Regions from separate parts of the Paenibacillus sp. FW507-14B1B genome, predicted to be linked through region 2. Evidence: predicted binding sites of a transcription regulator. Region 2 holds the regulator's gene; the other holds the start of a gene.
The links. The regulator NrdR, encoded in region 2, represses ribonucleotide reductase genes. The targets are predictions, from matches to a motif close to AACACNATATATNGTGTT.
Positions count from the first base shown of each region.

Region 1: AC3WJJ_RS11410 (adenosylcobalamin-dependent ribonucleoside-diphosphate reductase) is a predicted target of NrdR. The motif match lies at 10,490-10,507, and genes of this name have one in related genera.

Region 1 covers NZ_JBYSWS010000002.1:666,362-683,223, forward strand. Annotated here, with positions in the region: gene AC3WJJ_RS11355 (hypothetical protein) at 1-567, opposite strand, end outside; gene AC3WJJ_RS11360 (HAD family hydrolase) at 748-1,413, opposite strand; gene AC3WJJ_RS11365 (hypothetical protein) at 1,419-1,610, opposite strand; gene AC3WJJ_RS11370 (class I SAM-dependent methyltransferase) at 1,634-2,248, opposite strand; gene AC3WJJ_RS11375 (helicase) at 2,381-2,920, opposite strand; gene AC3WJJ_RS11380 (VOC family protein) at 3,396-3,848, opposite strand; gene AC3WJJ_RS11385 (chloramphenicol phosphotransferase CPT family protein) at 3,925-4,521, opposite strand; gene AC3WJJ_RS11390 (GNAT family N-acetyltransferase) at 5,048-5,467, opposite strand; gene AC3WJJ_RS11395 (DinB family protein) at 5,545-6,240, opposite strand; gene AC3WJJ_RS11400 (hypothetical protein) at 6,555-6,920, opposite strand; gene comI (competence inhibitor ComI) at 7,177-7,272, opposite strand; gene AC3WJJ_RS11410 (adenosylcobalamin-dependent ribonucleoside-diphosphate reductase) at 7,758-10,361, opposite strand; gene AC3WJJ_RS11415 (DEAD/DEAH box helicase) at 10,797-12,557, shown strand; gene AC3WJJ_RS11420 (YqhG family protein) at 12,559-13,518, shown strand; gene AC3WJJ_RS11425 (hypothetical protein) at 13,666-14,682, shown strand; gene AC3WJJ_RS11430 (YqzE family protein) at 14,817-15,017, opposite strand; gene AC3WJJ_RS11435 (N-acetylmuramoyl-L-alanine amidase) at 15,182-15,985, shown strand; gene AC3WJJ_RS11440 (divergent polysaccharide deacetylase family protein) at 16,072-16,833, opposite strand.
Region 2 covers NZ_JBYSWS010000002.1:877,256-894,117, reverse strand. Annotated here, with positions in the region: gene AC3WJJ_RS12360 (methyl-accepting chemotaxis protein) at 75-1,265, shown strand; gene AC3WJJ_RS12355 (PstS family phosphate ABC transporter substrate-binding protein) at 1,379-2,344, shown strand; gene pstC (phosphate ABC transporter permease subunit PstC) at 2,389-3,321, shown strand; gene pstA (phosphate ABC transporter permease PstA) at 3,322-4,197, shown strand; gene pstB (phosphate ABC transporter ATP-binding protein PstB) at 4,262-5,017, shown strand; gene phoU (phosphate signaling complex protein PhoU) at 5,054-5,713, shown strand; gene polA (DNA polymerase I) at 5,903-8,560, shown strand; gene mutM (DNA-formamidopyrimidine glycosylase) at 8,645-9,484, shown strand; gene ytaF (sporulation membrane protein YtaF) at 9,580-10,287, shown strand; gene coaE (dephospho-CoA kinase) at 10,297-10,890, shown strand; gene AC3WJJ_RS12310 (lytic transglycosylase domain-containing protein) at 10,890-11,459, shown strand; gene AC3WJJ_RS12305 (alpha/beta-type small acid-soluble spore protein) at 11,532-11,759, opposite strand; gene nrdR (transcriptional regulator NrdR) at 11,876-12,352, shown strand; gene AC3WJJ_RS12295 (hypothetical protein) at 13,097-13,765, shown strand; gene AC3WJJ_RS12290 (hypothetical protein) at 14,119-14,343, opposite strand; tRNA gene AC3WJJ_RS12285 (tRNA-Ala) at 14,359-14,431, shown strand; gene AC3WJJ_RS12280 (glycoside hydrolase family 26 protein) at 14,668-16,305, shown strand; gene AC3WJJ_RS12275 (helix-turn-helix transcriptional regulator) at 16,732-16,862, opposite strand, start outside.

The sequences.
Region 1 (16,862 bases), 210 kb from region 2:
CAACCTTGATTTTGAATGCTCCTTGCGTACAAGTTCCATCGTTTCTTTCCACATGGTTTTGACCTCAGTATAATCAGCCGATATGAGTTGTTCTTCACTAATATTATCTTTAACGATTTTCAATATATCCTCTAGCTCAGCACACGTCTGCTTCCAAACCCCAAGGTCTTTCTCTGTGTTCAGAATATCTTTTAAGTTCATGCTTAAGTATCTAAAAAATCCAGAAATCTCTCTTACAGAATCAACTGTATTACTTTCAATCGTGAAATTCCAATGATTAGCTGCAATAGCCGAAGCTTCAGTTGCTATTGTTAGATCGGTTATAATTCCCTGCATCTTTCCTTCGAATCCATCCTGATCAAGACTAGCATTCTCTAATCTTTCGTTGATTAAATGAACTTCGTCATACGACTGTATCATCCCGTAACCATACATTCTATTTACTAAGCTTTCATAAGTGTTCGTTTCTGTCTGCTTCATCTCTTTATATTTCATATAGGTCACGATATTGATTATGAGCAGGATAATAATTACCAGCACAGTTATTAATTTATATTTTTTTGACAAAGAAACTCACCTTCCAGTAGTTCACAAGCTGACAAAAGAAAATCTGTAAACGAAAAAGAATTTTAATTTTTAGCCTGAGACAATGATGTATGTAATGACCTGATTTATTATACAACACAGTCCCCTTCTTATGTGTAAAAATTGTACAGCCTGCCAGATCTTCATGGAATTACCCTACCTCTAAAAATTCCCCATGACTTCTATCGGGCTTGAACATTTTCTAAACCCGCTTGTAATATGTGTATTAAACCAAGTTGCATGATATGGTATTAACCCTGCCCTAGCAGCTCCCTCAAGTTCCGATGAACCACCATCTCCAATAAAAATGGATTCTGACGGTTTAACCAATATACGTTCGCACGCTATTTCGTAAATTCTTTGATCTGGTTTCGCTAATCCAACCTCAAATGAGAAAATTGCATCATCAAAATAAGAAGTTAAAGCACTATCATTCCAATACCTCACTTCTTCTTCCGTGCAATTGCTAATTAATCCAATTTTAATACCCTTATTTTTTATGTAAGTTAATAGATCAGTAATTTCGGAATGAATATTTCTAAAAGGTATATATTTCTCCTTAATTCGCTCTTGATGTAAGAAATCTATCGCTTCGATATCATCTTTAAGCCCTCTACTACTTAAAATGTCCCTTAGCACTGATGGATAATCAGAAAAGACCCCCGCCATTCGCCGTTCTCTTCGAATCCGCCATTCTTTCTTAAAATCTTCATTTGAAAGCCCAAGAATGTTCATGTAGTCATAGTTTCGTTTGGAAATACGAGTATTCTCAGAGAACTCAGTCACAAGAGTTTCGAATAAGTCAAAAAACACGGCCTTAATCGTCAAGTTGATCAACTCCTCCTGTATTCCTCCATTGTTTTCATTATGCTATCCATCTTTTCTTCGAATCTTCTTAATGAAGCCTTTGTTTCCAAGTGGTGTTTAATGATTCTGTTAACAAATAAAAACAAGCTAACAAAGAAAAGAATGATGAGTGCAAATACTATGACCTGAGCAGTTGCTGCTGTCCAAGAAAAATTCATTATTAAACCCTCCCTTCAGTATTTCATTTCTTTCTCAAGAGCAATGCTTGATAATTCAATTTCATTCCATCTAAATGTATTGTCCTGAATTCTTGAAGCTCAAATACTTGGGTTACCTTTTCTGTCATTGTTTCCTCATCATAAAATGAAAAAAATCGCTTAGGGTTACAAGAATCCTCTTCCCATATTCCTTCACTGTTGTACCCACCATAAACTCCTAAGTAAAAAGTTCCTCCGGGTTTCATTACACGTCTTATTTCTTTCAGAACTTCGATAAACTCTTTCTTGGGTACATGTAATAAAGTATTCATAGCCCACACATTATCGAAACTATGATCTTCAAATGTTAAATTATAAAAGTCCATTTCGTATGCCTTAAGTCCTTTTTGAAGACAGTTCTCTATCATTGCGGAACTTAAATCAATAGAAGTAACGTCCAGTCCCATTTCTTTCATATACAAGCTATGTTGACCTGTCCCTGCCCCGAGATCTAAAATTCTTGTCTGCTCACCTTTTTCTACAGATGATACAAAATAATCTATCTCCTTCATTTTCCATGGTTCAATGCTTAAAAGATTCCTTAGTTTTGCGTTCTCGTTATAACTGTTTTTCAGACTTTCTTTAAATTGCAAATCCATATAAAATCATCCTCATCTAGAATTTATTCACGAATCACGACGCAAGCCGACCTTAGATAGTCGTATCTTAGGTCGGCTCGCATTTTGTCTGTGTCAGTAGCATGTTTCACTCTACTAATCTATAAAGTTTTGTTAGTTCTTACAAAATACAAAACGATCCCAAGCATTCCAAACGTGAAGATGATCAGCTCGGTATCCTCGCAGCCACAGCACATCGTTTATTCGTCTAAGATAAAAGCCTTTCGGAAACTCATCGTCTTCCGTTAGTATTTCCGATGCAATTGTAATGGAGCCAGAAGGAGCTTGATGTCGTTGTGAATTACTCTCACCATAATCTTCAGGCTGATCCAGATATGCCAGTCTTAAGTGAGGTCCTAGCTCATGTGGGCACAGTTCCAAACCAAGCTCGTTTGCTCTTTTGAAAATCTGAACTATAGTAGCTCCATCTGGGAAGCCAAGGTTACTAACGGTTAGCTCAACGGTCTGCAGGCTATATTTTGTATCCGAAGTTATAAATCTATCATCAGTCAGTAGCCGCTCTCCATACTCATTCATTAAGATAGAGAATTGTTGCAGTTTCTGGATAAGCTGTGATTTCGTAAGCCCGCCAATCTCTACTGTTCTTGTAACTACTGGGCATTCAGGGTATATTCCCTCATTATCGATATGCATTTATTGTCACTCCTAGTTGAGCTCTGCCTCGAGGAAAGCAAAGGGCAAATATCATTTAATTACTAGTTCCTTATGTAGTCATTTAGCTTCTTGATATCATCTGTTATAAATTCGATATCCTGCGTCTTTTCTATTATTAGGACATACAATGGTGTATTGGATACATGAATTCTATGATTAAGAATACCTGCCCCTGGAGTTGTTTTAGTGTGACTTCTTATTAAATGATTAGGATCTTCTAGCCCCTCAACATAGATGCTGTTACTTTTTGAATGTTCATACACAATAAGCGAATATTTAGTTTTCTCAAAAGCATTACTAGCAATTAAAAAGATGGAAAAACAAATAAATAGACCAATACCTAAGTAGTATAAATATTTATTTATTGAATCTTTCATACGCCGCTCCGACTTCTTAAAGATATCTTCATATTAATCTATTCATGTCAGTAATGCTCTGTAAACCGTCACTTCCGTTAATTTCTTTCAAGTTGTTCTGCCAAACCGATCAAAATTCCTTCGGTTCCACGAATATAGCAGAGCCGGTACGAGTCTCCGTACTGTACCACTTCACCAACGAGCTCAGCACCATGCTTAATGAGTCGGGATACCATCTCGTCAATATTTTGAACTGTAAACATGACGCGTAGATACCCAAGGGAGTTTACAGGAGCTGTCCGGTGATCTGATATCGTAGGTGGATTGATAAATCGAGAAAGTTCTATTCGGCTGTGGCCATCTGGGGTTACCATCATAGCAATCTCTACGCACTGAGAACCTAGTCCAGTTACACGACCAGCCCATTCTCCTTCAACCGTGGTTCGACCTTCGAGATTCAATCCAATCTCCTCAAAAAAAGAAATTGCATCATCAAGCGATTCTACAACAATACCCACATTGTCCATTCTTAATAATCTATTCATTTCCATCGGATTTCCCCTTCGTGTAAAAAGTCCTTATAAACTGCCGCAACTTAGATACGCTGTTATCTACTGGATTCCACTTCTATGAAACACTAATATTTCTTTCACTTAACTTCTTAAATACCGAGTACTCCTTATCAGACTTAATAAAACTTAATATCCTTTCGGCGCATTCTGATGGATTCAACTCTTCAGTGTTTACTTCAAGGTCATATTCATTAAAGCGATATACTTGGTCGAACTGTGAATTTGCTAGTCCGATCTGTCTGTCTCCTCTTGTTTGCTCTCTTCTTATAAGTTCCTCTTTCGAGCATAGTACACCTACAAATAAGGTGGGATGATCAGAGAGTACATCAAGATAATCATTAAACCACTTCTCATTGTCGATTACGGTATCTACAATTACATTCAAACCCATTTCTGAAAACAGTTTAATTGTCGAACAGTACATCGAGTTTATGGGATCAAAAATTATTTGTGCGACAATATGATCATCTACTTCTCTTGTAGGTTCCATATCTGGGAATTTACGATCAATAAATTCATTGTAATTATGTAAAAAATCATCTATTGATAAATGATAAAACGGAACCTCCTTCTGATTGATCAGTTCCATAGAGATACTAGTCTTCCCTGAACTTGAAGTGCCGTTTAGAAAAACTATCATTCCTCGCTTCAAACGAATCACCCTCACATATAATATTTGTGTATCCTCAGCTTTATCGTTTTTCTTCATTTCACTATAAAAATATCAAATAATATAATTATTGGACTTGCAATAAGCCCTATATAACCACCAAGCTTCAAAGCTTTTTCCGATCGTATTCCAAACGGGTTGAATTTCATTATAACTTCAGGGTAATTAACTTGTATTAATGCGCTTGTCAGTCCTATCAAACCAATTAAAGATAGTGGACTCAAAAAAATTACTCACCTCGATCATAATTATTACTATTCTTTCCACAGTCTAGTGACTCCTTCTAACACTAGGTCTCTAAATTTCATTTTATAGATGTCCGGTTACCATATAAATAATCGTCTCCATCTAACCCTCCCTAAATTGATTTCTTTAATGCAGTTATTTTCAAAAAGCGGTCCCTTTGAATCCAAATCCCACCAATATATTCGATCGACCTAGGTATAGTACCAGCGATAATTTAGCGTTAATATGTTGTTAGACATTGTTTATTCCTTATCGAAAATACTTATATTAAGTCCTTTTTAAAATAATAGTGATTACATCCAAGTGGAGCATTCTCAATCATTGCAATTTCTTTATAACCATATTTCTTATAAAAATCAGGAGCCTGAAAGCTGAATGTATTCAATTTAATAAATGTACACTTTTTTGATCGTGCTATCTTTTCTGCTTCAGCTAAAAGTTTTTTACCAAGTCCGTTTTTTCGATTTTCTTCTTCAACCCATAAAAATTCAATCTCCATCCAATTCCAACAAACAGCGCTGTTAAGACCTGCAATTATATCTCCGTTATCGTTCCTCAAACATAGATTGACCTCTTCGTAGTTGCCGCTTGGACCATGTACGGAATTATATGCAATAAGTTTACTTCTCACATAACCAGCTTCTTCATTTGTTCCAATATGTATCTGGGAGTTATATGGCATATTAGTCCTCCTATTATTTTTTTGTTTGACTTCACTTTTACCTGCCGCAATAAATAGTTGCAATACGATAACTAATATCATCTCATGAACTTCTGTATCCTTTGTTTTATTCTAATAGATTTATTTAAATGCAAAAAAATATGCCTTGTTACTGGCATGAGTATTAATCCTCCAATACGTTTATTCCCCCAATATTCAAGTAACCATGAAGCTTCATCTTTGACAGCATTTTGATCTTTTAGCTTTTGTATTCTATCTGTTTGAATTTTTAAATTAAGTTCACCAGGCTCCAGCAATGATACAATCTTACGTGTTTTACGTCCTACTTCAATCCGATATTCAAGTAATGCTGAAATATCAATCTGATTGCTTAAATTAGCAACCTCATCATCAGTCATTTCGTTTCCAGAATGAGGATAACTAATTCTAAGTTTCTTATTCCAATCATCAGCACTAAAAACTTGTTTATCATTATTGACTAAGACATTCATAGTCATATCTTCAATTCTTGTAATATGCCATATGTGCCAAGCAATAGAGTTCTTGGTATCTGGGGCTACTACAGGATACTTGCGAAAAGTCTCCTCTAAACTATCTTTAATTAATACATCTTCAAGAGTAGTAGATACAGAATGACTCATTTCTGAGCAATGTAACAAACTATGTTGATGTAAAAACAAATCTATACTTTCCTTATGTTTTTTGGGTTTCAAAATAATACTTGTTAGTTTTTTGTGATTTTCATTCCATAGTTTTCGTTGGTTCAAATCCACGCTAAACCTCCATGTATTCCGCAATGATTTCCTATAATGTATTTGTTCTCCTGAACGCTGAAGGTCTAAGGTGCAAATTGGTCGTGTCCGTCGAACTTATCCTCGCAGGGTTGTGAACTGAAACTTCGTTACTGCTATCTCTTCTTGCGAAGCAAGGGCTGAAGAACGCAGCTAAGATACGTTGTTACATGATGAAAATTACCTAATTAAATGGAATAACATGAATGTTACTTATATATCTCATTTGTTTTCAGTTCTTCAAATATAGTTTTGAATTAATTCCTCTACCGTCCCTTTACATTTACAAATTCCATCTACATGATAAAAGGTACTCGTGTTTTCCAAGTCATCAATTTCATCATTCTGAGAGTATAGAAATACTTTAATTCGACGTGACTGCCTTTACCTGCCGGTAATATAACCACTATAAAATTGGAATTCATTACAGCCTCTATTTCCTTATTCCCTATATCTTTAAGTTGATCAATTGAAGTGATATTTTCATTTAAAGTCCAATCGTATGAATTATTCAATCCCTCTTGTCTCAATCGTTGACTTACAATTTGTACAGTTTCTATATTTTTAAAGCTTGATGCAATATAGAAACTCATCATTACTTCTCCTGCTTTCTGATATATGTATAGTTTTCGACTGATTTCATAAAACTTCTTTATATTCACGACGCGAATCGGCTTTATATAACTCTATCTTAGACCGGTCCGTGTGTTATCTGTACCCTCTTTCATAAACAATACATCGGACGATTTTCTTTATTCGATTTGTTCTTTGATTCATCTTTTCAAATATGGTAATATACATTTAATAAAGACCAAGTGCGCTAACACTTGGTCCATACAATTGGCTTGGATGGGTAATCCCTTCTTAGTCACTTACGATCAGAAACCCACCTTCGGCGGTCAACCTTAGGGTGGGTTTTTACTTTCTCTTGTTGTTATTATTAATGTAAGTTAAAAGTGCAAGAATGAATGATCCAAATAGGAACATAATTGTTAGTGCATCTTTCACTTCCATGGCTTCACCTCCTCTCGAAGGGAAACCATGACCACCCAAGATTCAATTGTAGTTATATTTTACCTCTATTTACATCTACGTACAAGCGTTCTTATTACGCCTTTGAACCTTTTATTATAGATATGGTATTAATATAATTAGTAGCCCTTTCAAGTAACACTTTTATAACATGAATATTACCGTACGTCGTAAATACTTCATTCATAGAAGTATATACAAATCTCTTTCTTTATACAGACGTTATAAATAACCTACTGTATTTTTTATGCGTCTAGCTTCCTTCACAGTTACCTCATATAATGCGCTGCTGCTCTGATGCCCATGTAACTCTTGGATATATCTTAGATTCATATAAACGAAGGCCCACAAGTCACTATCGTGACCTGCGGGCCTTCGTTCTTCGAAACCTTTAATCTTCGCTTAATCTATCTCTATACTTCTATATCTGTTGTTTCATATCTCTCTATCTGTTCACATCCAACAGCTTAACTACACTTACTATATCCACAGTTGCTGCAAGTTTTGCAGCCCTCGATGTTAATCAGCGAAGCGCCACCACAGGATGGACATAGATCGCGAGAAGCTGACGCATGATTGGCAGATACACCATTTACCTGTCCAGCGCCTGCAGTGATCTGCTCTGCTGGAGCCATCGTTGCTGCGACTGGTGCTGGATCAAAGTCATCGGAGATGCCACTTGCCACATGGGTTTCAAGTGCTTTTGCTACGGCGTCCGCAATGGACTCCACACGGTTTGCACCGAAGCCAATGGCTCCAGAGCCACCAATACCTTTAAGATGCTTGATTAGCAGTTCTACCTTATTGCCATGATCTCCATAACGAAGGAACAAGGAGCAGACACGGCCGAGGGCTTCTGCCATCGCGAACACATCAGAACCGGCTTTACCCACATTCAAGAAGATTTCGCCTGGTATGCCGTTAAGATCATTGATCGTGATATATGCCATGCCGAATGGGGTGTTGATCTTGTACGTTGCTCCGCGTAGTACTTGCGGACGGCTCTTGTACTGCTTATCTAGACCACTCTTACCAGCAGCAGGTGCCGCACTTACCGCCGTACTTGCAGATGCAGTCGTAGTTTCTACAGTTTCCTTCACTTCGTTCTCAGGCGTAGAGGTTACAGCTTCAGTAACGGTCTTATCTTCCTTCTTCTCTGTCTGGAGTACCTGCACATCACGGCTACCATCACGGTAGATGGTTACCCCTTTACATCCAAGGTCGAAGGCCAGTTCATACAGACGTTTCGTATCTTCCACGGTGAAGTCAGAAGGACAGTTTGCTGTCTTCGAGATCGAGCTGTCTACCCAGCGCTGAATCGCTGCTTGAGCGCGAATGTGATCCTCAGCAGATAGATCCATTGCTGTCACGAAGTAATCTGGAAGCTGTTCACCCGGATGGCTGTCTATCCAATCCTGTGCAATCGGAACGAACTGCTCATCGAAGCCAAGACGACTTTGACGGAAGTATTTGAATGCGAAGTAAGGCTCAATACCTGTTGACGTACCAACCATCGTACCCGTGCTGCCTGTCGGTGCTTGGGTAATGACAGTCACGTTACGCGCACCTTTGGTGCGGACCGCTTCTTCAACTTCTGGGAACGCCTCGGACATATTTTTCATAAATCCGCTTTGCAGATAAAGATCCGCATCGAACGCGAGGAATGAGCCTTTCTCTTCCGCAATATCCGCCGAAGCTAAGTAAGCCTCACGAGCGATGAATCCATACAACTTGTCTAGGAACTCCAACGATTCTGGACTACCATAACGGATTTTCAGCTTGATCATCAGTTCGGCAAGACCCATCGTTCCAAGACCTACACGGCGTTCCTTCTTCTGATTCGCTTCATTTTCCGGGAAATGATACGGAGTTGTATCAATAACGTTATCCAAGAAGCGAACGGAGTAACGGGTTGTAATCGCTAGCTCTTCCCAGTCTACATCATCATTCTCTTCATCATAGAATTTAGACAGGTTCATTGCAGACAGGTTACATACACCCCATCCTGGTAAGCCCTGTTCACCACAAGGGTTCGTACAGATGATCGGATTGAAATACCAGCTGTTGGACATCTGATTGTAGTATTCCATGAATACGACACCCGGCTCAGCCGATTTCCAAGCAGACTCCATAATCGTTGTCCATATTTCGCGAGCTTTCATTGTTTTGTAGGTAATGACTTTACGGCCCGCTTGCTTCCACTTGTCCAGATCTCCATCCCATTCCTCATCATAAGCTGGTTCAGAAGTATCCGGGAATACCAGATCCCAATCCAGATCCTCCTTCACAGCTTTCATGAAGTCGTTACTAACACATACAGATAGGTTCGCATTGGTTACCTGACCCATCTGCTGTTTCACGGTGATGAAATCCATGATATCTGGATGCCAATCGTTCATCATCAGCATGAGTGCACCACGGCGGCTGCCACCTTGCTCAATGAGTCCTGTAGTATAGCTGAACAATCCACCCCATGATACTGCCCCACTAGAAGATCCATTAACACCTTTTACAATTGCACGGCGCGGACGAAGGGAGGACAAGTTAATACCTACACCACCGCCACGAGCCATGATTTCAGTCATTTCAGACAACGTCTGCATAATTCCACCACGGCTATCCTTCGGTGAAGGAATGACATAGCAGTTAAACAGCGTCAGTTCATCGCTTGCTCCTGCGCCAGCCGCAATCCGGCCCCCAGGAACGAGCTTCCAATCGTCCAAAATATGACGGAATTTAGCCTTCCATTCTTCCTGCAATTCGGGTGTTGCTTCCGCCGATGCCATCGCAGCTGCCAAGCGGTCCCACATTTCCTCAGGTGTCTTCTCAATTGTCAGCGTCAGCTTTTCGACATCCGTCTCCACCAATTCACCCTTACGGGTCTTCACGGTAACAAGTCGGCCATCACGCTTCACAATTTCTCCAACTTCCTTGGTTGGGAACTTCGGATCATCTTTTGTCAGAACCAGAACCACATCGCCCACCTTCGCGTTATGGGAATTCGCGTCCTTCCACGCATACCGGTCCAAAAAGATCTTCTCACTTAAACCTTCAAGCCGCTGATTTTGCATCGTACTCAAGGCAACTACCTCCTATATTAACTATAAATTCTTATTCATCCATACGGAAGCCGATATCTTCACGGTCTACTAAAATATAACCTTTATGTATACCGGCCAAACGTAAACCCCAACGAACACACACCATATATTGTGTCCGTTATTCATAATAACACACTACATATGGTGAAGCTATGCCGAAGATGTGAATTTTGAGGCTTGTAAGCCCATTAACATCAATCAACCTTCTTTTTTCTTATTCTCTCTCCTTTTTTCAAAAAACATCTTTGAAAAAACTTGAAAATATACAATCGCAGCATACATATGGGCTGCCGAAAGCCATTTTAGTCCCCTTCATGAAATGAAAGGTTATGAAGTCTCCTTTTTTCGTCCATACTACACATACATCATGTGCCTTGAACCCTTTAACAACTAGGAGGAGATTATGTGAATTACCAACCACCCGTCATTCCGGGATCTGTCCATGATTCGCGACTCCCCGTGCCTCTTCATATCGACCGTTCTTGGCTTGAAGATTTAGAGAACCGTCTGGAAAAAGGCGGACCATGGGGAGACTACCGCCTATCACGACTAGCCGTGCAAGGAGAAGAATCTCGTCTTGTTACAAGCTTCGAAGAACTGCAATGTTTGAAATATATCGGAAATCTTTCACCTCTACCCCATCAGACCGATACGGCACGAAAAGTGTTGTTTGAAATGTCCGGCAGAGCGATTCTCGCCGATGAAGTAGGTCTTGGTAAGACCATCGAGGCAGGTCTTATTTTGAAAGAATATATCGTTCGAGGGCTCGTCTCCAAAGTGTTAATCCTTGTACCCGCATCTCTTGTATTGCAGTGGGTTCGTGAACTCAACTCGAAATTTGGTATCCCTGCTATTGCACAGAAAAAAGCCTACTCCTGGGGCAATGATATTGTCGTTGCGTCCATGGATACGGCAAAGCGGGACCCTCATCAAGAAATCCTATTGAATGAAGAATATGACATGCTCATTATTGACGAGGCTCATAAATTAAAGAACAAAAAAACGTCCAATTATCAATTCATTCAGAAGCTGCGCAAAAAATACTGCCTCCTCCTGACCGCGACGCCAGTGCAGAATGATCTCAGCGAGCTCTTTAATCTCATAACGCTGTTGAAGCCTGGGCAACTTGGACGTCAGGGAGACTTCTCAGCCAATTTCGTTGTAGATAAACGAAAAGCCAAGAATCAAGACCAGCTCAAGGATGAGCTGTCTAAGGTTATGATCCGTAATCGCCGTGGCGAAGGACCTGTAAAATTCACCAAACGTACTGTACGTAACGTAGGCCTCGAGCTATCGCCCGAAGAAAAGTCATTATACGATGGTGTCACTTCCTTCGTCAAAGATCAGTATCAGGCAGCTGGGGGAAATTTAAGCAGTATGCTTTCACTAGTTACCCTGCAGCGTGAGGTGTGCAGTAGCCGAGATGCGGTCTTCGTTACGCTCGTTAACTTATCCAAAAAAATGCCTGAGGATTCTCCGCTCCGTGATAAGGTGTGGGAGCTTGTCCACTTAATTAAAGCAATCAAAGCCAATACCAAGGCCGAGAAAGCCATAGAACTCATCAAACAGATGAATGAGAAGGTCATTGTATTTACAGAATACCGGGCTACTCAAGAATATCTACTCAACTATTTTCGCGATCACGGCCTCATTTCCGTTCCATATCGAGGCGGCATGAACCGTGGCAAAAAAGACTGGATGATGGACCTATTCCGCGGCAAGGCTCAGGTTATGATCGCTACTGAAGCAGGCGGTGAAGGCATAAACCTGCAATTCTGTCACCAAATGATCAATTTCGATCTACCTTGGAATCCCATGCGAGTTGAACAGCGAATCGGGCGGGTACACCGTTTAGGTCAGACGAACGATGTCCAGATTTTTAACCTGTCTACATCAGGTACGATTGAAGAACATATTCTGAATCTTTTGCACGAGAAGATCAATATGTTCGAGATGGTCATTGGCGGTCTGGATGTCATACTAGAACGGTTCGAGAAGAAGGAATCCATTGAGAAAAGCTTGTACAAGATCATGCTTGAATCTGAAAGCGATGACGAAATTCGAAACCGTCTGAGCTCCTTAGGAGACTCACTTCATCATATTAAACAAGACTTAGAGCATGAATCATCCGCTGAAGAAGAAACCTTACGAGAGGAAGAAGCCTAATATGACCATGACGCCGCAGGAGGTGCAACAGCACTTCATGGCCTATTTGGAAGCCACCGAATGCACCGTCATTGAGAAATCGCCTGAGCATGTGACCGTTAAGCTGTCTCCCCAAGCCGATAAAATGCTGACCAATCGCCCGTATTACTGGGGATTTGTCGAACGAACCGGAGCACCAGCCGAAACGTTGTCGTTCAGCTTCGTATTCGATCCTCCTAAATATGATGAGAGGTTGCTCAAACAGACGGAACTCAGTCCAACGAAACAACAAGCAGGTGCACAAGATCCTCTTCTCTCCCGCTATTACGGCAGCGCCCCTATTCTACCTGTCATTGGTCCGGGGCGAATTCAGCGTGAAGATATACTTTACGGTAGCCGTAGGCTTGCTCAAATCTGGGATGCCTCCCGCGAGGAAGGCAATTACATGTTTATGTTCGAGCAGCCCGCTGATCCGCAGCGTCCAAAAGCTCGCTCTGCTCCGTATGAGCAGTGGCTTGGCATCTGTTTCAAGGCTGAGTTTAGCTGTGACTTGAAGCGAGAAGAGCTTCATTTTCTCGGGATATCCCTATCACGTAAGACCATTGTGGAGAATTTCCCTGCACATTTGGATGGCCGAAACTTAACACCAAGACTTCCAGAGAATGTTCATGTGAGGCCAGCTGCACTAAATTTATCACAAGCCGCATCGATGCTCGAAGATCACCTGATCAATAAGCTTAGTAAACTTGACTATTCCTGGGCAGAGCAAGCGAAGGTTCGTCTTGCCGAAGAGCTGGCGATTGTGGACAGCTACTATCAAGATCTGTTGAACGAGCCAGATGAAGAGAAGAAGTCAGCTATTCAGCAGCAATATCAATCCAGGCGTTCCGAAATGGAGTGGCAATATTCTCCTAAAGTGAGCTTGTCCGCCATAACCTGCGGTATGTATCATCTCTGTTCGTCCAGTAACGGGGTCTCTTGAGCTTCATCAACAAAACAAGGCAAAAAAAGACCCCTTTTATAGGTCTTGACCGTGACAGCTTGTAACACTCTTTTTAAAGCTTGTCCTATAAGATAAATCTAACTTATGTGATTCCATTCGGTTGATTCTCGGAAAGGCGGTTGAACGTTGAAGGAACTTTCCTATCCAATCTTTATTTATGTCATTCGCATTACAATGTCCGTCATTTTGTTCACAACAGCATTCGTCGTACCAGCCTCTTCTATATCTCACGCTGCCAATTCACCAACTACATCTGTGAAGCAATGGACATACACCAACGCTCCGAATAAGCTTGAAGTATTTGCAGAACAGACGATCGAAGATCTGGCAGAACATTTGCCTTTCAAAAGCTGGAAAGAAGCAAATCTGGACTATACCCCACTTGGACCAGGTACCCACAGCTGGCTTGTGACGATAGAAGACAACAGCAAACCACTTGGTTATTTAATTATTACCTCCGATGACATGGGGGGATATGTATTAAGCGAATATGGTATCGGATCGGAACTCCCCTACAGCCTTGCTCCGTTAGAGGATACATTGGTCAGGGTAGGATTACTCAAAGTTAATCCGAAAATCCCTTCCTCAGCTCCTCCTTCCCTCCCGAAGGGAAGTAAAGTTGAAGCCTTGTACAGTTCGATTTCACCTTACTTCAAGGTTACTCTTAAAGGTAAGGCACCGACCTATGTTCACGCTGTGACATTTGATATAATGGATGACCCTTATATAGATAAGGTTCCAACATCGCTTACACAGAAGAATGGTACTGATCTTCTAAAAAGTTCATCCGAAACCTGGCTACCTTCCTCTGTCATACGTACAGACGGCGAGCCCGATCCTTATCAGAATTTAAAATGGTTAACCACCCCTGCACTTTCCATCAAGAATGGGGATGATATCATTGGCCTTCTCTCACCTGGGAATCGAAAGTCGCTTGTTTTTACGGTTAAAGATCACAATGCTGTCTTCGGTGCCCCATTCAATCTGACCGGGTGGCAAAGCTGGTCTACATCAGGCAAGCTAAGACCTCAAGCGATCTACGTCACCGTCCCTCAGCGAAATACAGACCTCATTCGGTTTGTTCCTGTTGTGAACCTGATCGGTACTGGCAAATTCCAAGAAGAAGTAAGTGAAATGAAATAACGCATTCTCTTCATAACCATCCGCCCTTATCTAACTTAATCGCACAATAAAGGACGTACTCCTATTCTCAGGTGTACGTCCTTTACGTTTTCACTTTAAAATTGATCATCCGTTTTCACCATAGATTCTCCAGCTTAACTCCTCCGTTTTTTATTCCCTTTTTTGGTCACGACTTCTTCCTTCCAGAGTGATACTGAGAACGGAATCATACCGAACCAGCGAACAGACCATGGCTCCTTTGGCCGTTGTACTTGCTTTCGCTCTTCCTTGGGCGTGTCCATATAAGTGACAACACGCTCTGTAATATATTTTATGAGATCATTGCTACTCGCCATCATAACTCCTCCTTAGATCTTGGTTATCGTCTACCTTATCAGGATGCACTGATTCGCCAATAATTAGACACCAGCATGTTTTCAAGTTTATTGCACATCATAAAGGTTGAGGAAATAATCTGTGCAATCTACAATTCAATTATTAACGAAAGAGGGCCGCATCAATGATCAAAAGAATCTCTATGGCTGTACTTCTGATCTACTCCTTCGCTCTCTTGGTATCTGGGGCCTCGATTTACGCAGAGCAACAAGCAGCGGCCTCCACACCTAGTCCCGTCATTCATACGAAACATCATGATCGACCGCGTCATGATCCTGCTGTTAGGTCCGAAGATAGCCTTTATCATGAACTGGTTAAACCTGAAACCACGCAGCATCACCCCTTTCCTCATGATGTCGTTCTAATTGATGTCGGGCATGGAGGCATAGATGGGGGAACCTCATATGGCGATTTACTCGAAAAAGATATTAATCTCGCCATTTCACGCGAGCTTTTTAAGTTGCTTCGAAGCGAAGGATATCATGCCGTATTGAACCGAGATGCTGATTATGCCTTAAGTGATGATAACCGCTGGCACACCAGTCGATCTCGCCATCGTAAGGATTTAATTCAGAGGAAACAACTCAGCAGCGAGATCCCTACGAAGCTGGTCGTCAGTATTCACGTTAATTGGGGTAAGAACAAATCCAAGCATGGTGGTGTTGTCCTTCATCAAGCAGAGGGAAGGAGCGCCATGCTCGCAGAATCTATACAACGTCAGCTGAATCTAATGCATAAGAACAGCCATCAAACTTCGGTTGGCAAGCCTTTTTACTTGTTGAATCGTATTGAAGTTCCGGCCGTTATTGTGGAGACCGGATTTATCAGTAATGCGGAGGACCGTGAGATGCTCACGAGTAAGGACGGACAGAAAAAAATTGCAAATGCCATAGCCAGCGGGATCGCCGAATACTTAACGGCCCTTTAATAGGGTCGTTTTTTATTCATGGATCATAATACAAAAAAAGGGCGTGTTCACTCCAATCGAGTAAGCCGCCCTTTTCCTGTCTAAATCTAAAACAATGGTAGAGGATTCGGAGTCCAGCCAGATCTCTCCTGTACCAATTCTTGAATCCCTACGAACTGCACCTTCTTTTGAAGCTCAGGGATCAATCCCTGAATGCCAGTCGCTGTCCGTTCACCAAATACCCCAACATGCCCTATAGTAATGCAAGACTTATGTGTCTGTGCGTGCTTCGCTGCACTGTTCAGCTGTTTCGTAACATGCTGGACGGTGTGCACATCATCCAAAAAAATGTCATTCCCGATATTCGGCAGCCCTTTCTCGGCAGCCACTCGGCCAGCAACAGAATGATAATTTGTTTTGCTATCAATAAAGAACAGGCCGTGCTCCTTGCACACATCAAGTACAATGGACATAATCCGCTCATCGCCCGTGATTTTGGAACCCATATGATTATTTACTCCTACCGCATGAGGAACCTGAGCTATAGCCTCTTCCATGCGTTTACGAACTTCTTCATCCGTCATTTCACTTGTAATGGCACCAGGCCCGAGCCAGTCTGCTTTGCCTTGTTTTGGTTCCATTGGCATATGGATAATCACATCATGCCCCATCTTATGAGCTTGTTCAGCGTCACTTTTACTCGTCGGTAAGAATGGCATGACTGCAACTGTGATTTTGATCGGCAGACTCAGCATCTGATCCGTTCCCTTTTGCCCATTACCAAAATCATCAATAATAATGGCAAGCTTAGGCTTATCCACCTCATTAGCCTCAACTTCTTGAGGAAATACACCAGTCAACGACAGCATCAATATTGCAGTACATACCACGGTTAAGT
Region 2 (16,862 bases):
ACATTCCCGTAACAGTACGATAATACTCGTTCGTTAAGATGCGTCTTAAGAACTAGATAAAGGAGTGGGGCTGCATGACGCTGCTTCAGCTTAGGACAGACGACACTTTAAATACGGTTAATGTAATGTGCACAGAGTTAACTCATCCCCAGACCAGCGAAATATCAGCGCGTCAATTATGCAGAACGGTTCCGATCATTGGGAAGGAAGAAACTTGTCGTGAAGTGATGGACAAGTTCAAGAGAGACGCTGAAGCTCCGTGTATTGTCTATTGCCAAGAGTCCGGAAAACCGGAGGGATTGATCATGCGAGAAGCATTTTACCGCCGGATGAGTGGCAGGTTCTTCAGAGAAATCTATGACCCAAGACCAGCTTCGTATATTACAAATATGAACCCTATGGCCGTGGATATTTCGGACTCGTTGTCACATCTTCTCCAGAAAGCACTACAGAGGCCGGAGTCGCAATTCTACGATTGTGTGCTTGTTCTGGAACAAGATCAGTTGCTTGGTGTTCTTACAGTAAAGGATTTATTGCAATTATCCACGATGATGCAGATCGAAGCGGAGAACAAGCGGGAGTATATTTTGGATGAGAGCAGTCGTCATACTCATGAGATTGAAGTGTCTTTAAGTCAAGTAGCTGAAAAAGCGAATTTAACACGCACCAAAAGTGAACGAATGCAGAAATGGTCACAGACGGGTAGAACGAACTTGCAACAAGTGAGTGAATCTTATAGCGGGCTTGTACGCGACATGGAAGAGCGAGCTAGTTTTGTTACAGAGCTTTTGAAGAATGCTCAGAATATTTCTTCCATGACAAAGCAGATCAGTGAGCTGGCTGATCATAGTAGTCTACTTGCTATTAATGCTTCGATTGAAGCTGCGCATGCCGGGGAGCATGGGCGGGGGTTTCAAGTCGTAGCTGGAGAAGTACAGAATTTATCCAAGCAGACCAGAAGTTTGGCCACAGATATTTCTAGTCTTCTCACATACATTCAACATCTTGTACAAGAAACAGCCACGGCTACTGATCATAATCTGAGCGAAATTCGTGCCTGTGAGCGTATTGTTGCTGAAGGCGGGAGAATGTTCACTCAGATGGAAGAAGTCGTTTTGGAAGTTAAGGACGCTGGGAGCCAGGCTTATGATATGGCTGAGAAAGCAGCAATCCAGGTAAAGCGTGTAAGGGAAGAATTAGCGGGCATGAACGAAAGTACTACTTATGATTCTAATACTGAACCTATGAGTCTACTAAATTATTAATGATTTTACACAGAGTTTACAATTCTCGATAACTGAAATTACATTCGGGGATTAAGATTGAAAATGTAAGCGAAAGATACTACAAGAGACCAGATTTTAAGGAGTGGATAGGTTTGTTTAGAAACAGGGGTCGTAAAAGCGCAGGAATTCTCGTATTGATCATGATGCTTAGCACGGTGCTCGCAGCTTGTGGAGGCGGAGAAAAGAAAACAGAAGGCGAGAATGGCTCATCAACTGCACTCTCCGGAACGATTGAAATTGATGGTTCAAGTACGGTTCATCCGATGACAGAAGCTATCGCTGAAGAGTTTGGTGCAGAGAATAAAGATGTACGCGTTCCGATCGGAACAGGTGGAACGGGCGCAGGCTTTAAACGTTTCTTGAATGGTGAAATTGCAATCACCAACGCATCCCGTCCTATCAAAGATAAAGAAGCGGCGGAAGCGAAAGAAAAAGGCATTGAATACCACGAAGTTACGGTAGCATATGACGGTCTTGCCGTTGTGGTTAACCCTGAGAACGACTTTATCGATAAACTTACAATTGATGAACTCAAGAAAATATATGAACCAGACAGTAAAGTAAAGACATGGGCTGATGTACGCGATGGATGGCCTGCTGAAGAAATTAAAATTTACTCTCCAGGTACAGATCACGGTACATTCGATTACTTCACTGAAGTCATTAACGGTGAAGCTCAAGTGAGCCGTAATGACAGCCAAATTACATTTAGTGCTGACACGAATGCAATTGTGCAAGGTGTAGCAGGTGATAAACAATCTATTGGTTACTTCGGTTTCTCATTCTACGAAGAGAACAAAGATAAGTTGAAATTGATTCCAATTGATAATGGAACAGCTACAGTAACAGCAAGTGCTGAGACCATTAAAGACAACAGTTACGCTCCATTGTCCCGTCCATTGTATGTCTATGTAAGTGACAAGGAGTTAGAGCGTCCTGAAGTAAAAGCTTTCATGGATTTCTACCTGAGTAATGCTGGTGCACTGGCAAGTGAAGTCGGCTTCGTAGCTCTTCCAGATGAAGAGTACCAGAAAGAAAAAGATAAATTGGCTCAATAAGTCACAGGGCATCCCTAGTGATGATATAGAAAGGGAAGAGGAGAATGAATAAAACATCATCCGTGGTGGAAAGTTCCGGAAAGATGACATTTCGCAGAGGCAAAACGCGCCTATCTGATAAAATCATCCCGATTTTTCTAGGATTGTGCGCGGTGCTATCGGTCTTCACCACCATTGGTATTGTGTACACACTTCTACAGGAATCCATCATTTTCTTCAAGGAAGTACCGGTCTGGTCCTTCTTGACAGGAACGGTATGGAGCCCTATTCTCTCCCCAAAAGAATTCGGCGTGCTGCCCCTACTGGGCGGCACATTGCTGATTACAGGCATTGCGATTTTATTCGCAGTGCCTATCGGCTTGGCATCCGCTATTTATTTGAATGAATATGCGCCTGCCCGAGTTCGGGGAGTTGTGAAACCCATACTTGAGATTCTAGCTGGTGTACCAACGATTGTGTATGGATATTTTGCGCTAGAGACCGTTACACCCATACTACAAAAGATTTTTCCGGATATGGGTATTTTCAACGCACTCAGTGCAGGTATTGTTGTAGGGATTATGGTGCTGCCTATGATTTCGTCACTTAGCGAGGATGCGATGCGCGCTGTTCCGAAGAGTCTGAGACATGGAGCTTATGCGCTTGGTGCAACTCGTTTTGAGGTGGCACTTAAGATTGTGCTCCCAGCAGCAATGTCGGGTGTTGTTTCCTCATTCGTGTTAGCTTTCTCACGTGCCATCGGTGAGACGATGATTGTTACGGTTGCTGCAGGGGCTACGCCACAATTGACGGCTAATCCGCTGAATAGCATTCAGACGATGACCTCTTATATTGTTCAAGTCAGTAATGGAGACGTTCCGCGGGGAACGGTTGAATATGGGACGATTTTTGCCGTAGGTCTGACACTCTTTGTGATTACCTTTTTACTTAACATCTTGGCGCAGTGGGTTGCTCGCCGCTTCAGGGAGGAATACTAGATGGAATCTATGAATCTGGGCGAAACCAAAGGGATTACTAGAAGACGCCGTGGCGACCGCATCTTGCATCTTGTTTTTCTAATCTGTACAAGTATCGGTATTGTAGCTTTAATGGCTTTAATTGTGTCGATCCTCGCGGATGGTCTTCACAGACTATCACCGGAAATTTTTACGAATTATCCTTCGCGTGTGGCCGAACGAGCAGGAATGAAGTCTCCGATTGTAGGTACGATTTATCTGTTGCTGCTCATGGCGCCTTTGTCATTCATTCTGGGTGTGGGGGCCGCGATCTTCCTGGAGGAATACGCAGGGAAAAACCGCTGGGTGCGTCTAATTCAGCTAAATATTAGTACACTCGCAGGTGTTCCTTCTATTATATATGGTATTCTTGGACTCGCGATTTTTGTACGGGGGATGGGTCTTGGACGAAGCCTGTTGTCCGGTGTATTAACCATGACGTTGCTCGTTCTTCCCATTATTATTGTATCTGCACAAGAGGCACTTCGTGCTGTTCCGAAAAACCGAAGAGATGCATCTTACGCACTTGGGGCTACAAAATGGCAAACCGTTGCGAAGTCGGTACTGCCTTCCGCGATGCCGGGGATTATGACAGGGGTTATTCTTGCACTGTCCCGTGCGATCGGTGAAACAGCACCACTGATTATGATTGGTGCCCTTACCTATGTTGCCTTTTTACCAGAAAATCTACTGGATTCATTCACAGTCATGCCGATTCAAATATTCAACTGGGTATCAAGACCAAGTGAGGAATTCCATGATCTAGCTGCATCAGGTATCATCCTGTTACTAATTATGTTGTTCCTTATGAACCTGGCTGCCATTTGGCTGCGGAACAAATATCAGAAGAACACCTAAGACTTGAGACAAATCAGCCATATCCATATCGTGAATGTTCAGAAGAAGGAGACATGATTATTCTATGGAACCTATTATTCATATTGAGAAATTAAACTTATATTATGAAGCGTATCATGCACTTAAAAATGTTGATCTTGATATTCCTGAGAAGACAGTAACGGCATTTATCGGACCATCCGGCTGTGGTAAATCAACATTGCTTCGTACGCTAAACCGGATGAATGACATGATCCCAGGTACTCGAATTGAAGGCAGTGTGCAGATCGGGGGCACGGAGATCTACAGTGAGGAGGTCCATGTTGAGGCCTTGCGTAAACAGGTCGGCATGGTGTTCCAGCAACCCAATCCATTTCCTAAATCGATATATGACAATATCGCTTACGGACCAAGGCTTCATGGAATTCGTAATAAATCAGAACTAGATGGAATCGTTGAACAAAGTCTGAAGCAGGCAGCACTCTGGGGCGAAGTGAAAGATTACTTGAAGCGCTCAGCATTTAGTCTGTCCGGGGGACAACAGCAGCGTTTGTGCATTGCACGCGCCCTTGCGGTTCAGCCTGATATTCTTCTGATGGATGAAGCAACTTCAGCACTAGACCCGATCTCGACACTTAAAATTGAGGAATTAGTTCAAGAGTTGAAAAGTAAATATACGATTGTAATGGTCACTCATAACATGCATCAAGCTGCGCGTATTTCTGGGCGCACGGTATTTTTCCTGAACGGTGAAGTGATCGAATCTGCGGATACGGATGTATTGTTCTCAACACCATCTGATGCGCGTACCGAGGATTATATTTCTGGTCGATTTGGCTAAGGAAACGTTAAAGATGAATGGGAGGGGCATGATAATATGATCCGAAGAATTGAGTTTGATCAACAGCTCGATGAACTGAAAACATTACTTCAGGATATGAGCAGGCATACTGAGGAGGCACTTGTAGCAGCTGTATCATCACTACAAACATTGGACACGGATAAAGCTCAGAACGTGGTTAAGCTCGATGCGCAGCTGAATGCGATGGAAGAGCAAATTATGGACATCGGTTCTCGTCTTATTGTAACGCAGCAACCTGTAGCGAAGGATCTCCGCCGTATTCTTGTTGCATTTCGGATTGCAAGTGACCTGGAGCGAATGGGTGATCTGGCGCGTGACGTTGCCAAGGTTACGATTAGATTGCAAGGTCAGACGCTGATTAAACCGCTTGTGGATATCCCACGTATGGCGGAAATCGTGCGAGCTATGATCGCGGAATCCATTGAATCGTATTTGACGGAGAATACGGATCTGGCTTACAAAATGGCACAGGATGACGATCAGGTGGATCACCTTTACAGTGTTATCCTTCATGATCTGTTCTCACACCTGACGGGTGACCCGGAATCTGCGAACCAAGCGATGCTGCTCGTAATGGTAGGGCGCTATATCGAACGGATTGCGGATCATGCAACAAACATAGGAGAGAGCACAGTATACTTGGTAACAGGTCATCGACCCGATCTGAACCAATAATAACGACTGAATCATAGTCAAAGAACGTCCGGCGAAAGCCGGCGTTTTTTTTGTAGGGATAGACAAGGAATATAGAGTGAATCATGGGTTTATCCTATAAATATACAGGGTATTGTCCCCTGGTCTTCGGTTTTGAGGGGAACCTATGTTATCATGTGGGAAGGAAGTTATAAAGGGGTAGGTGCCTGAATGGACAAGTTGATTGTGATTGATGGTAACAACATTATTTATCGTGCGTTTTTTGCGATGCCTCCACTTACGAATGCAAGTGGGCAACAGACGAACGCTGTCTATGGATTTACTACGATGCTGCTCCGTCTTATTGACGAGCATAAGCCTACACATATGATGGTTGCTTTTGATGCAGGAAAAGAGACATTTCGTCATGCAGATTTTCAAGATTATAAAGGGAAGCGGGAGAAAACGCCGCCAGAGCTTTCTGGACAGTTTCCTCTATTGAAAGAGCTTTTACAAGGATTAGGAGTACCTCAGTTCGAGATCAAAGGTTATGAAGCGGATGATATTATCGGTACGATTACAAGATTGGCTGATGAAGAGGGCCGTAAAGTTATGGTTGTATCCGGAGATAAGGATATGCTCCAACTAGCCTCTGATCATGTGGAGATTGCGATGGTCCGTAAAGGGGTTACCGAGATCGAATCATATGGTCCTGCACAAATACAGGAGCGTTATGGTCTAACACCAGAGCAAATTATTGATTTGAAGGGCTTAATGGGCGATGCTTCCGATAACATTCCTGGCGTACCGGGGGTTGGTGAGAAGACTGCTCTTAAACTGCTCCATGAATTCGGGTCTGTTGAACAGGTCTTGGAGCGTTCGAGTGAGCTTAAAGGTAAAATGAAAGAAAAAATTGAGACTAACGCAGAATCCGCTATTCTTAGTAAAAAGCTCGCGACGATTTTCCGTGAGGTTCCTTTGGAACAATCATGGGAAGATATGAAATTTGATGGTCTAAATCAGGAAACGGCGGGTCCGGCGCTCGCGAAACTAGAGTTTAAATCCTTATTAGAACGTCTTAAGCTAGATGCGGGCGGTACTGGGTCTTCTGAACAGGATCACCCACAAGTCGAAGTTGAAGTAGTCACGGTAGATGTGGACTTACTACCCGAAGTATCTGAGTCTCTTAAACAGGTGCAATTTATGCATGTGGAGACACATGGGGATAATCCGCACCATGCGAGTGTGACGGGACTCGTACTTGCAGTGGAAACACTCTATTATTATATTCCGTTCGAGGTACTTAAGGATCCAGCAGCAGAACCGATTCGGAACTGGCTGGCAGATAGTAATGTGCCCAAGCGCGGATACGATCTTCACCGGATCGACTTGGCCCTGCACTGGCAAGGAATTGCATTTGCGGGTGCATCTTTTGATGTTCACTTGGCTGCTTATTTACTTGATCCAACGGATAACAATCAGACCCTTAGCGGTCTAGCAGCGAAATATGGTCTCTCATTCCTTACTTCGGATGACGATATATTTGGTAAGGGAGCGAAGTATAAAATACCAGATGAAGAGATACTCAGCAAACATCTGGCGCGAAAATGTGAAGCCGTAGCCCAGATCATTCCTCGGCAGGAGCAGGAACTGAAAGATAACGAGATGCTTCCACTTTTCTACGATCTGGAGATGCCGCTATCCCGCATTCTAGCCGATATGGAGAAACAGGGAATTGCGGTCAATGTGGATGCTCTGAAGCAGCTTGGAAAAGAATTTGAAGAACAGATCAAAACGCTTGTTGAGAAAATATATGAAATTGCTGGAACAGAATTCAATTTGAATTCTCCCAAACAGCTGGGTGAAATCCTATTCGTGAAGCTTGAGCTTCCTGTTGTTAAGAAGACGAAGACAGGATACTCCACAGATGCAGAAGTGCTTGAAAAGCTCGCACCGTATCATGAGATCGTCCAGCATATTCTTCAATATCGAACGCTTGCAAAGCTGCAGTCTACCTATGTGGAAGGGCTTCTGAAGGAGATTTCGAGCGAAACGGGGAAAGTTCATACGTACTACCGTCAGACGATTGCGGCAACAGGCCGACTGAGCAGTCAGTATCCGAACCTGCAGAATATTCCGATTAGGCTGGAAGAGGGCCGTAAGCTTCGTAAGGTGTTCGTGCCTTCTGAGCCGGGATGGTCAATTCTCGCAGCGGACTATTCCCAGATTGAGCTTCGGGTTCTAGCACATATTTCTGATGACGACCGTCTGAAAGAAGCTTTTCTGCATGATATGGATATTCATACGAAGACTGCGATGGATGTATTCGGTGTAAGTGAGGAAGAAGTGGATTCCAACATGCGCCGTTCTGCAAAAGCTGTTAACTTCGGTATCGTGTATGGAATTAGTGACTACGGTTTATCCCAGAACTTGAATATTACGCGTAAAGAAGCTGCTAAGTTTATCGATCAGTATTTTGAAGTATACCAAGGTGTGCGCCGTTATATGGATGAGATTGTGAAACAAGCGAAACAGGATGGTTATGTCAAAACACTGCTAGAGCGTAGACGTTATTTGCCTGAGATCAATGCAAGCAACTTTAATCTCAGATCATTCGCTGAGCGGACCGCTATGAATACACCAATCCAAGGTACTGCAGCAGATGTTATTAAATTGGCTATGGTTCATATGGATGCAGCGCTGCATGAGCGTCAGTTGAAGAGCCGCATGCTACTGCAGGTACATGATGAATTGGTATTCGAAGTTCCGGAAGATGAGATGGAAACGATGAAGGCACTCGTGCCAGATGTGATGAGTAAGGCGCTCAAGCTAGCCGTTCCATTAAAAGCGGAAGTAAGCTATGGTGAGAATTGGTACGAGGCGAAGTAAAGGGTGCGGGAAGGCTTTTTCCATAAAACCTTGATGGCGACTGACGCTTCGCATCCGTTATAATGGGATAGAGGTGAAGACATCATGCCGGAATTGCCGGAAGTAGAAACCGTTAAAAGAACCCTTAATCAACTTATTAAGGGTAAACATATAGAACGAGTCACAGTAAATTTACCACGGATCATACAGCGTCCTGACGATATCGAAGCGTTCGCTTTCATGCTTCAGGGACATACCATAGAAGGTGTTGAAAGACGGGGGAAGTTTCTTAGAATTAAGCTGGACGGGTTAGTGCTTGTTTCTCATCTTCGGATGGAAGGACGATATGGACTTTACTCCTCTGATGAACCGGTGGAGAAACATACCCATGTTATTTTCCATTTTGATGATGGAACCGAGCTGCGTTATAAAGATGTTCGTCAGTTCGGAACCATGCATTTATTCGCGCCAGGGGAGGAATTTAATAGTCCTCCGCTCTCCAAATTGGGATTCGAACCGTTAGATGAAACTTTCACGCTACATGAGTTCAAACGAATTATTGGGAGCAAGAAAACAAGAATCAAGGTTGTCTTGTTAAATCAAGCATACGTTGTAGGTATTGGTAATATTTATGTAGATGAGGCGCTCTTTCGGGCAGGAATACATCCAGAAAGGACGGCTAATACATTAACTGATGCCGAGCTAGAATCCCTATATCATGCAATCATCGATACGTTAACAGAGGCCGTAGAAGCAGGCGGATCGTCGATTAAGTCTTACGTAAACGGGCAAGGCGAGATGGGGATGTTCCAACATAGTTTACGTATCTACGGCCGGAAGGACGAGCCTTGCCATAACTGTGGGGGGCCGATCACAAAGACGGTCGTCGGTGGACGTGGCACCCATTTCTGTCCTCGCTGTCAACCAGACAAGCTGAGCGAATAGGCATGCACCCATCCTATCCCCCGCCCATATACTACTCCTAGAACTAGCCGAAGACGTGTGAATGACAGACGTGTTTGGCCGGAGGAGGGGGAAGGGTGCTTAGTCTATTTTTTGCACCTGTACTGCTGGCACTGGCATTAAGCCTGGATAGCTTTGGAGCCGGCATTACATACGGGCTGCGTAAAACGAAAATTCCATTGTTATCGGTCATTATTATTTCGCTATGTTCTGGTCTAGTCCTTTATGTCTCTATGCAGGCAGGGGCATTGCTGCAGCGCATATTCTCCCCTGAAGTCGCTTCAATGATCGGTGCAGTCATACTGATTGCACTAGGTGGGTGGTCCTTCATTCAGCAAATCAGGTCCTCACATGAGCGAACGCTCGAGACAGAACAGGTGTCGTCACAAGATCCTAAAGTTGATCAATCCGTCTTGGTGGAGGGGACGGATGCTCAGCCTCCACTTGCTGTATTTCAATTGGAAATTCGTAAGCTTGGTCTTGTGATTCAAATATTAAGAAGCCCATCTCGCGCGGATCTGGATGACTCCGGTAGCATCTCGTCATGGGAGGCCATGTGGCTAGGAATTGCCTTATCACTAGATGCCTTTGGTGCGGGATTAGGTGCAGCGATGCTCGGCTTCTCTCCATTATTAACGTCTATGGTCGTTGCACTTTTTAGTGGGGTGTTCCTTGTACTTGGAATGAAGACAGGGTTTCGAGTTGCCTCGAAAGGTGGTATGAGATATTTCTCCTATCTGCCGGCGTTCTTATTAATTTTGATGGGTATAATGAAGCTGTTATGAGGTGAAAACATGAATATCGGTTTAACTGGGGGAATTGCAACAGGAAAGAGCACCGTGTCCTCCATGCTAATCCGGAAGGGAGCGCTTCTCGTTGATGCGGATTTAATCGCTCGGGAGGTTATGCTCCCGGGTCATCCGGTATTGGCGGCGGTGGCCGGGCATTTTGGACAAGATGTGATTCAGCAAGATGGACAATTGGATCGAAAAAAGCTCGGTGAGATTATATTTAATGATCCCAATGAGCGACTAGTGCTTAATGGAATTACGCATCCTGCAATCAGGCAAGAGATTCGCAGACAGATGGCTGAGTATGAATCAACATATCCTGATCGACTGGTTGTTGTGGATATTCCTCTTTTGTACGAGTCAGAGCTGCAGGTTCTTTTTGAGAAGGTTATTGTTGTATATGTACCCAGGGATAAGCAGCTTCAGCGTTTGATGGAGCGAGATGGGATTACCGAAGAGCGGGCATTGGCAAGACTGAATAGCCAGATGGATATCGAGCAAAAGAAGCGTATGGCTGATGAAGTTATTGATAATAGTGGGACCTTGGGCGAGACTCGTGAACAAGTGGACAAGCTATGGAATAGGTTGTTTGAATGATGAGTTTAAGCTGGCTCCGTAAAAAACGTGTTCTGCTGCCTCTGTTGATCTCTTTTATAGCCGTGTTATTCTTAAGTAATATATGGATGACATGGCTTTATCCGATCTATTACAAGAACGAAATTCGCAAGCATGCGATCCATTATGAAGTCGATCCATTTCTTGTAGCCTCCATTATCCGGGTGGAAACGAACTATAAACCGGGTAAGGAGTCCAAGGTGGGAGCGCTTGGAATTATGCAGCTGATGCCGGATACGGCTAATTGGGCCATGGAAATGGCCAAGCTGCCTTCAGTGACCATGGATAGCATTAAGCATGAAGCGGATGCTAATATCCAGCTTGGTACCTGGTATATTAAGAAACTGCATGATCAAATGGATGGGAATCCAATCGCAGCGATAGCTGCGTACAATGCAGGTCCAGGTAATGTGCGAAGCTGGCTTAAAAAAGGGCTATGGGATGGGACCTATGAGAACGTCAAAGACATCCCGGTTGGGGAAACTCGTCATTATGTACAAAGAGTTATTTATTATTATAATCAATATACCGATGTGTATGATGAGTTCTAATCATTATTAAAAAAGAGCATTGGAGGGCTTGAATTCATCAAGCCACCCCAACACTCTTTGGATGAAGAATAATTATTGACCGGAGTATTGACCAGCCAATTGTTGCTCGGCTAGGGTTACCAGACGCTTGGTAATGTACCCCCCGATTGAACCGTTCTCGTAAGAAGTCATGTTACCTTGGTAACCGTCTTGTGGAATGCTGATGCCGAGTTCTTGAGCAACCTCATATTTCATTTGCTCCAATGCACGGCTAGCACGAGGTACTACCAGGTTGTTAGAGTTGTTGTTTCCTTGTCCCATGTTTGTTCACCTCCTTGAGTTGGTAAAAGTATTATGTCTCGGAATAGCAAACTTCATTACAATTATTTGTACTACATTTTCTGGAAATTAGTTTGAGAAGGAAGTGATTACGCTTTATGAAATGTCCATACTGCAGTTACGCTGGAACGAAGGTACTCGATTCGCGTCCTGCCAATGAGAACAAGTCTATTCGCCGCCGCAGGGAGTGCGAGCAGTGCAGCCGTCGATTTACAACATTTGAAATGGTGGAGGAAACTCCGCTGATGGTCATTAAGAAGGATGGCAGTCGCGAAGAGTTCAGTCGCGAAAAGGTACTGCGCGGATTAATCCGAGCTTGCGAGAAGCGTCCTGTATCCGTAGAGCAACTGGATATGATGGTCTCAGAGGTGGAGAGTGCACTTCGTAAGACAGCTGCTGCTGAAGTTGAGAGCCGCCAGATCGGCGAGCTTTTGATGGAGCAATTGTATACTGTAGATGAAGTAGCCTATGTTCGCTTTGCTTCCGTATACAGACAATTCAAAGACATCAACATGTTCATGAAAGAGCTGAAAGGACTGCTGTCCAAAGATTCATTGCCTGACACGAATAGCTGACCCAATTCAGCGTCTTCTTATAAGAGGGAAGTCCTCATGATTTTTGAGGGCTTTTTTGTGTTGAGATGAGAGTTGATTTGAGCGTCAAGCGGGTGACGATAACTTAAAGTGAAAGACAGTGTTCGAGATAGAAACACTGATGGATATCCACTAAATATAAGGGTTGCACGTGATAAAAGCCCGACATATATTATTAGAGTAACTAATATATTCTGGTGCCTTAGCTCAGCTGGGAGAGCGCATCGCTGGCAGCTGTCTCGCTAATTTTCCCGTTATAACTTTGATATTTGTACGGTGACTGTAACGTTGACTGTATGCTGACAAACGCAGATATGCGCTCCGATATGGCGCACGGTCTTAAGGGCTCTGGGCGACCTACTTTGAAGATGCACGAAAAGCGTGGCATTCTTCAGCAGCGCCAGCAGAATTTACAACTAGTACTTCTCCAAACACTTATATGGTAACAACAACAGCAGAATACTGGAAGAACAGATTCCAAGATGATTCACCATGGAACAAATATTTGGGATTAGCCGCTTATTCAAAAATGCACTTATTAACTAACAATACAGTACACATATATCGAGCTATTATGGTTCATGAACTTGGGCATGTTCTTTGTTTAGGTCATTCTCATCTCGCTGATTACTTTCGCTACTACCTCTATCATGAATTACAATTTTGTGCAAGCAGGTACAAGTTATTTACCTCAGACTCACGAAGTAAATGATATTAAGGCAATGTATGGCTACTAAAAAAAGGCGGGAGGGAAAAATGAAGAAGAAATACATTCTATTAACTTGTTTAGCTTTAGCGATTACAGGCGGATCTATCTTATATAGTCAATCATTAAATGAAAAAAATGCAATAGAAGATAACTATGTTGAATCCCAATTTGTCGAATCTCCTACTGGTCAGTCTATTCTGGTTAAAAACCCAAGAAAAATAGATGAAGTGGCAAACTATGCAAATCTTATTGTTGAAGGCGAAATTGTAGGTATTAATGAATTGGAAGAAGCAATTCAATTGGGGGAGGGAATTATAGAAAAAGAGGTTACTGAAAAGGCAACTGGGGAATCTTCATTTACACGTAGAGGAACAGACTATACAGTTCAAGTGTTAGACACAATAAAAGGCGATTTACAGAATCAGAAAATAACAATTTACAGATCGGATAATGCATATGGCATACACCCTGATATGAAGGTAGGAGAAAGGTATATTTTTTTACTTGAATGGAATGAAAATATAGGGAAATACTTTGCTTTTCACCCATCTGCAAGTTATCTGAAAGTTGATGAAACTAATAATGTTGAACCTGTCTATAAAATGACAAGAGAATTTTCTGACTTAGAAGATCAGAACTATGACAAAGTGAAGGACACAATCAGAGATATTGTTGGCACTAAATAATAGCTAACCTCACTTTGGAGATTGATCAAATATTAAGAGGAAAAGAACGGACTGTATTTTTCAGTTCCGTTCTTTTTTAGATCAATGAAATGGTATTCTATTGTGCCATTTCTCATAAAAGAATAATTTCATAAATTTTGATCTTCAATTTATGACCTTAAAACAACTCTGTGAGGGGCATCTCCGGAAAATGACCGCGAACCAGGCGTACGATGAATTCGCGCTGAATTTTTACCTCAGGAGTCCGATTTTTATTTCGTAATAATTTTAACCAAAAGGCACAGTCTTAGCGGATTTACATTCCGTTTGGACTGCGCCTTTTTTTCGTTAATAGATAGCGTAATAATAGTACTTTACAGTATGGGGTTGCGCATCGCAAACGGATATCTATTAACTTTGGCCAACGTCTTCAACCCGTTGTGCCGCTTGCAGATATCCGCATTTAATACTTGCAGCGATGCGCTCCCGCGTGTTACAATAACTGAGCGGAAGAGAACGAACGAGTTGTTTTGACGCTGACTCTTCGTTAGCAAACTGTTGAATACAAGCGGGTCTGTGGCTTGACTGACCGATAACATATCCGAATATAATACGGGGCCTTAGCTCAGCTGGGAGAGCGCATCGCTGGCAGCGATGAGGTCAGGGGTTCGATCCCCCTAGGCTCCATAGTAAAAAAACCTTTGAGAAATCAAAGGTTTTTTTTGTTTGTTATTTAGACAATCTACTATATAACGTTCTTCTATGATGCCACATCGCAGTGAACCGTCAGAGGTTGTTCTTAATTTTCTCATTCCCCTCTAGTGGTATAATCTGGTATGATAACATCTGCTATATGTTGACATTATTCAACATTATTTATCATCATTCTGCACTGGGCAGGGGAGACGGGGGAACGAAACAGCATGGAAGTAAGGCAACGGGGATTGAAGTTTAAGGTACAGAGTAAGGCAGCGTGGCTGCTCAAAATGGTGCTTGCACTAGCTATTATGGTCATCGGTTTATCGTCTGTTCATTATGGAGAAGCAGAGGCAGCTAACGTCTGGTTGGTGTACAAGGATGCACAGAAGCTGGAGGCTCAAGGGAAATATAATGAGGCGATAACCAAATACAAGAAAATTGCACCTGAATTCATTAAGGAAAAAGAATTCGGGAACGCCGCGCAGATATACCGCCGGATCGGCGATTGTTATAAGGGGCTGAAGCAGTACGATAACGCTGTAGCCAATTGGGACCTAGAAGCTGAATATTCGGGTAAAGCAAACCAGACACAGATTAGCATTGCCGCGAAGCGGAAGGCCAATCTGCTCCGCAGTACGGCGAAGCTGTATGTGGAGCAGTCCGCCAGCTCAGGGACAACCTATGGCGGGACAAAATTTGTACCGGCTAACGGCGCTTTGATTGGTGCGTATGCAGAAATGGACAAAGCGGTTAACGATCCGAAGCAGCGCAAATATTTTACTGATCAATTCCCTCGCATGACTGGGAAAAAGCATGCAGCTTATCTGTTGTACTTTAACTATGGTAGTGATCCGGCCCTGCTAACCAAGCACTTAGAACGTGCGGCGGCTAGCGGGACGGCTCTACAGATTGGACTTCAGCCGATCAAGGGGTTGGATCAGGTTAAGGATGATGCCTACCTGCGCAACTTCGCACGCACGATTGGGGATTCAGGCGTACCTGTATTCATGCGATTTGCCAATGAGATGAATGGTGGCTGGGTGAAATGGAGTGGTGACCCGAAAAAGTACATTGAGAAGTTTCGTCTGGTCACGAAGGTGTTTCGGGAAGAGGCCAAGAACAATGTTGCGATGGTATGGGCGCCGGGAGCTAACCCAACATATACGATAGAGTCTTATTATCCGGGTGATGCTTATGTGGACTGGGTCGGTGTCAGTTTATATTCGATCTTCGACCCATCGCTAGATCCGTTGAAGCAGGGGGAAGACCGGTCAAGTCACCTAGATAAGTTCGATTATATCTATCAGCTTTATGCAGATCGCAAGCCGGTATTCATCTCCGAGGGTGGAGTGTCCTACATGTACCCGGAGAAACGTCAGGATAAGACCAAGTGGGCAGTATACAAAATGCAGGAATTTTACGCTTCTCTGCCTATGGTTTACCCAAAAGTGAAAGGCGTGTTTTGGTTCGACAGCAACGGTAATGCCACGGAGCGAATCAAATATTATATGCTATCTGCCAATGATCAGTTGCTTAACGCATACAAGAAGGCCGTTTCCAATCCGTTCTACTTAGGCTCTATTGGCGAGAAGGCACCTATATCCTATAAACCGATAAACAACAGCACGATTCTTGCAGGCAAGCAAAAGGTATCGGGTTATGTGAAGACGTGGGCACCGACGCTCTCAAAGGTCACCTATAAGATCGGTGGACGCACGGTTGCGAGTTCATCAGCTCTACCTTGGAAGGCAGAGATCGATTTTAGCCCATACAAGGGCAAGAAAATTGAGATCACCGTCCAGGCATACGATAACAGTGGTAAGCTGGTGACGACGCAGCAGGTTAAGGTAACGGTGAAATAAATTTTCTTATATCAACGAATCAAGCTCTTATTTGAACATGAACTGATCTAACTAAACTGAATTTTTATATTTTATAAGCACATTGTAACTATGATAAAGGCCAACCGGAGTATTTCGGTTGGCCTTTATGAAGTGCCATTTCCTCAATGGCACCAATGACAACACCTTTTGACGAAGAAGCGCTGTAACAACGGATAGATGATAGATGATCAATATGTCAGAACGTGCACTCCGTAAATCATAGATTTTCCAGTCTGTTAAAATGCTTATTTCAGTGTCCTACCCAAGGAACGTCTAGGTGTGAAATTCATTTGGCCGGAATATGCAGATAAAAATTAATGGATGAGGTAAAGACAAAGGCTAGCCGTACATATATGGCTAGCCTTTCTTCAATCACTTATTTTCTCGTTGAGTGAATGCCTTCGTTTATTGCTTCACACTACGACGATACAGGAGCGGCGAAACACCTTCGTCTCTTTTGAAGAGTTTTGAAAAATAGCTTTGACTACAAAACCCAGCTGCTTGAGCGACTTCCCCGAGGCTATGCTCGGAATCAG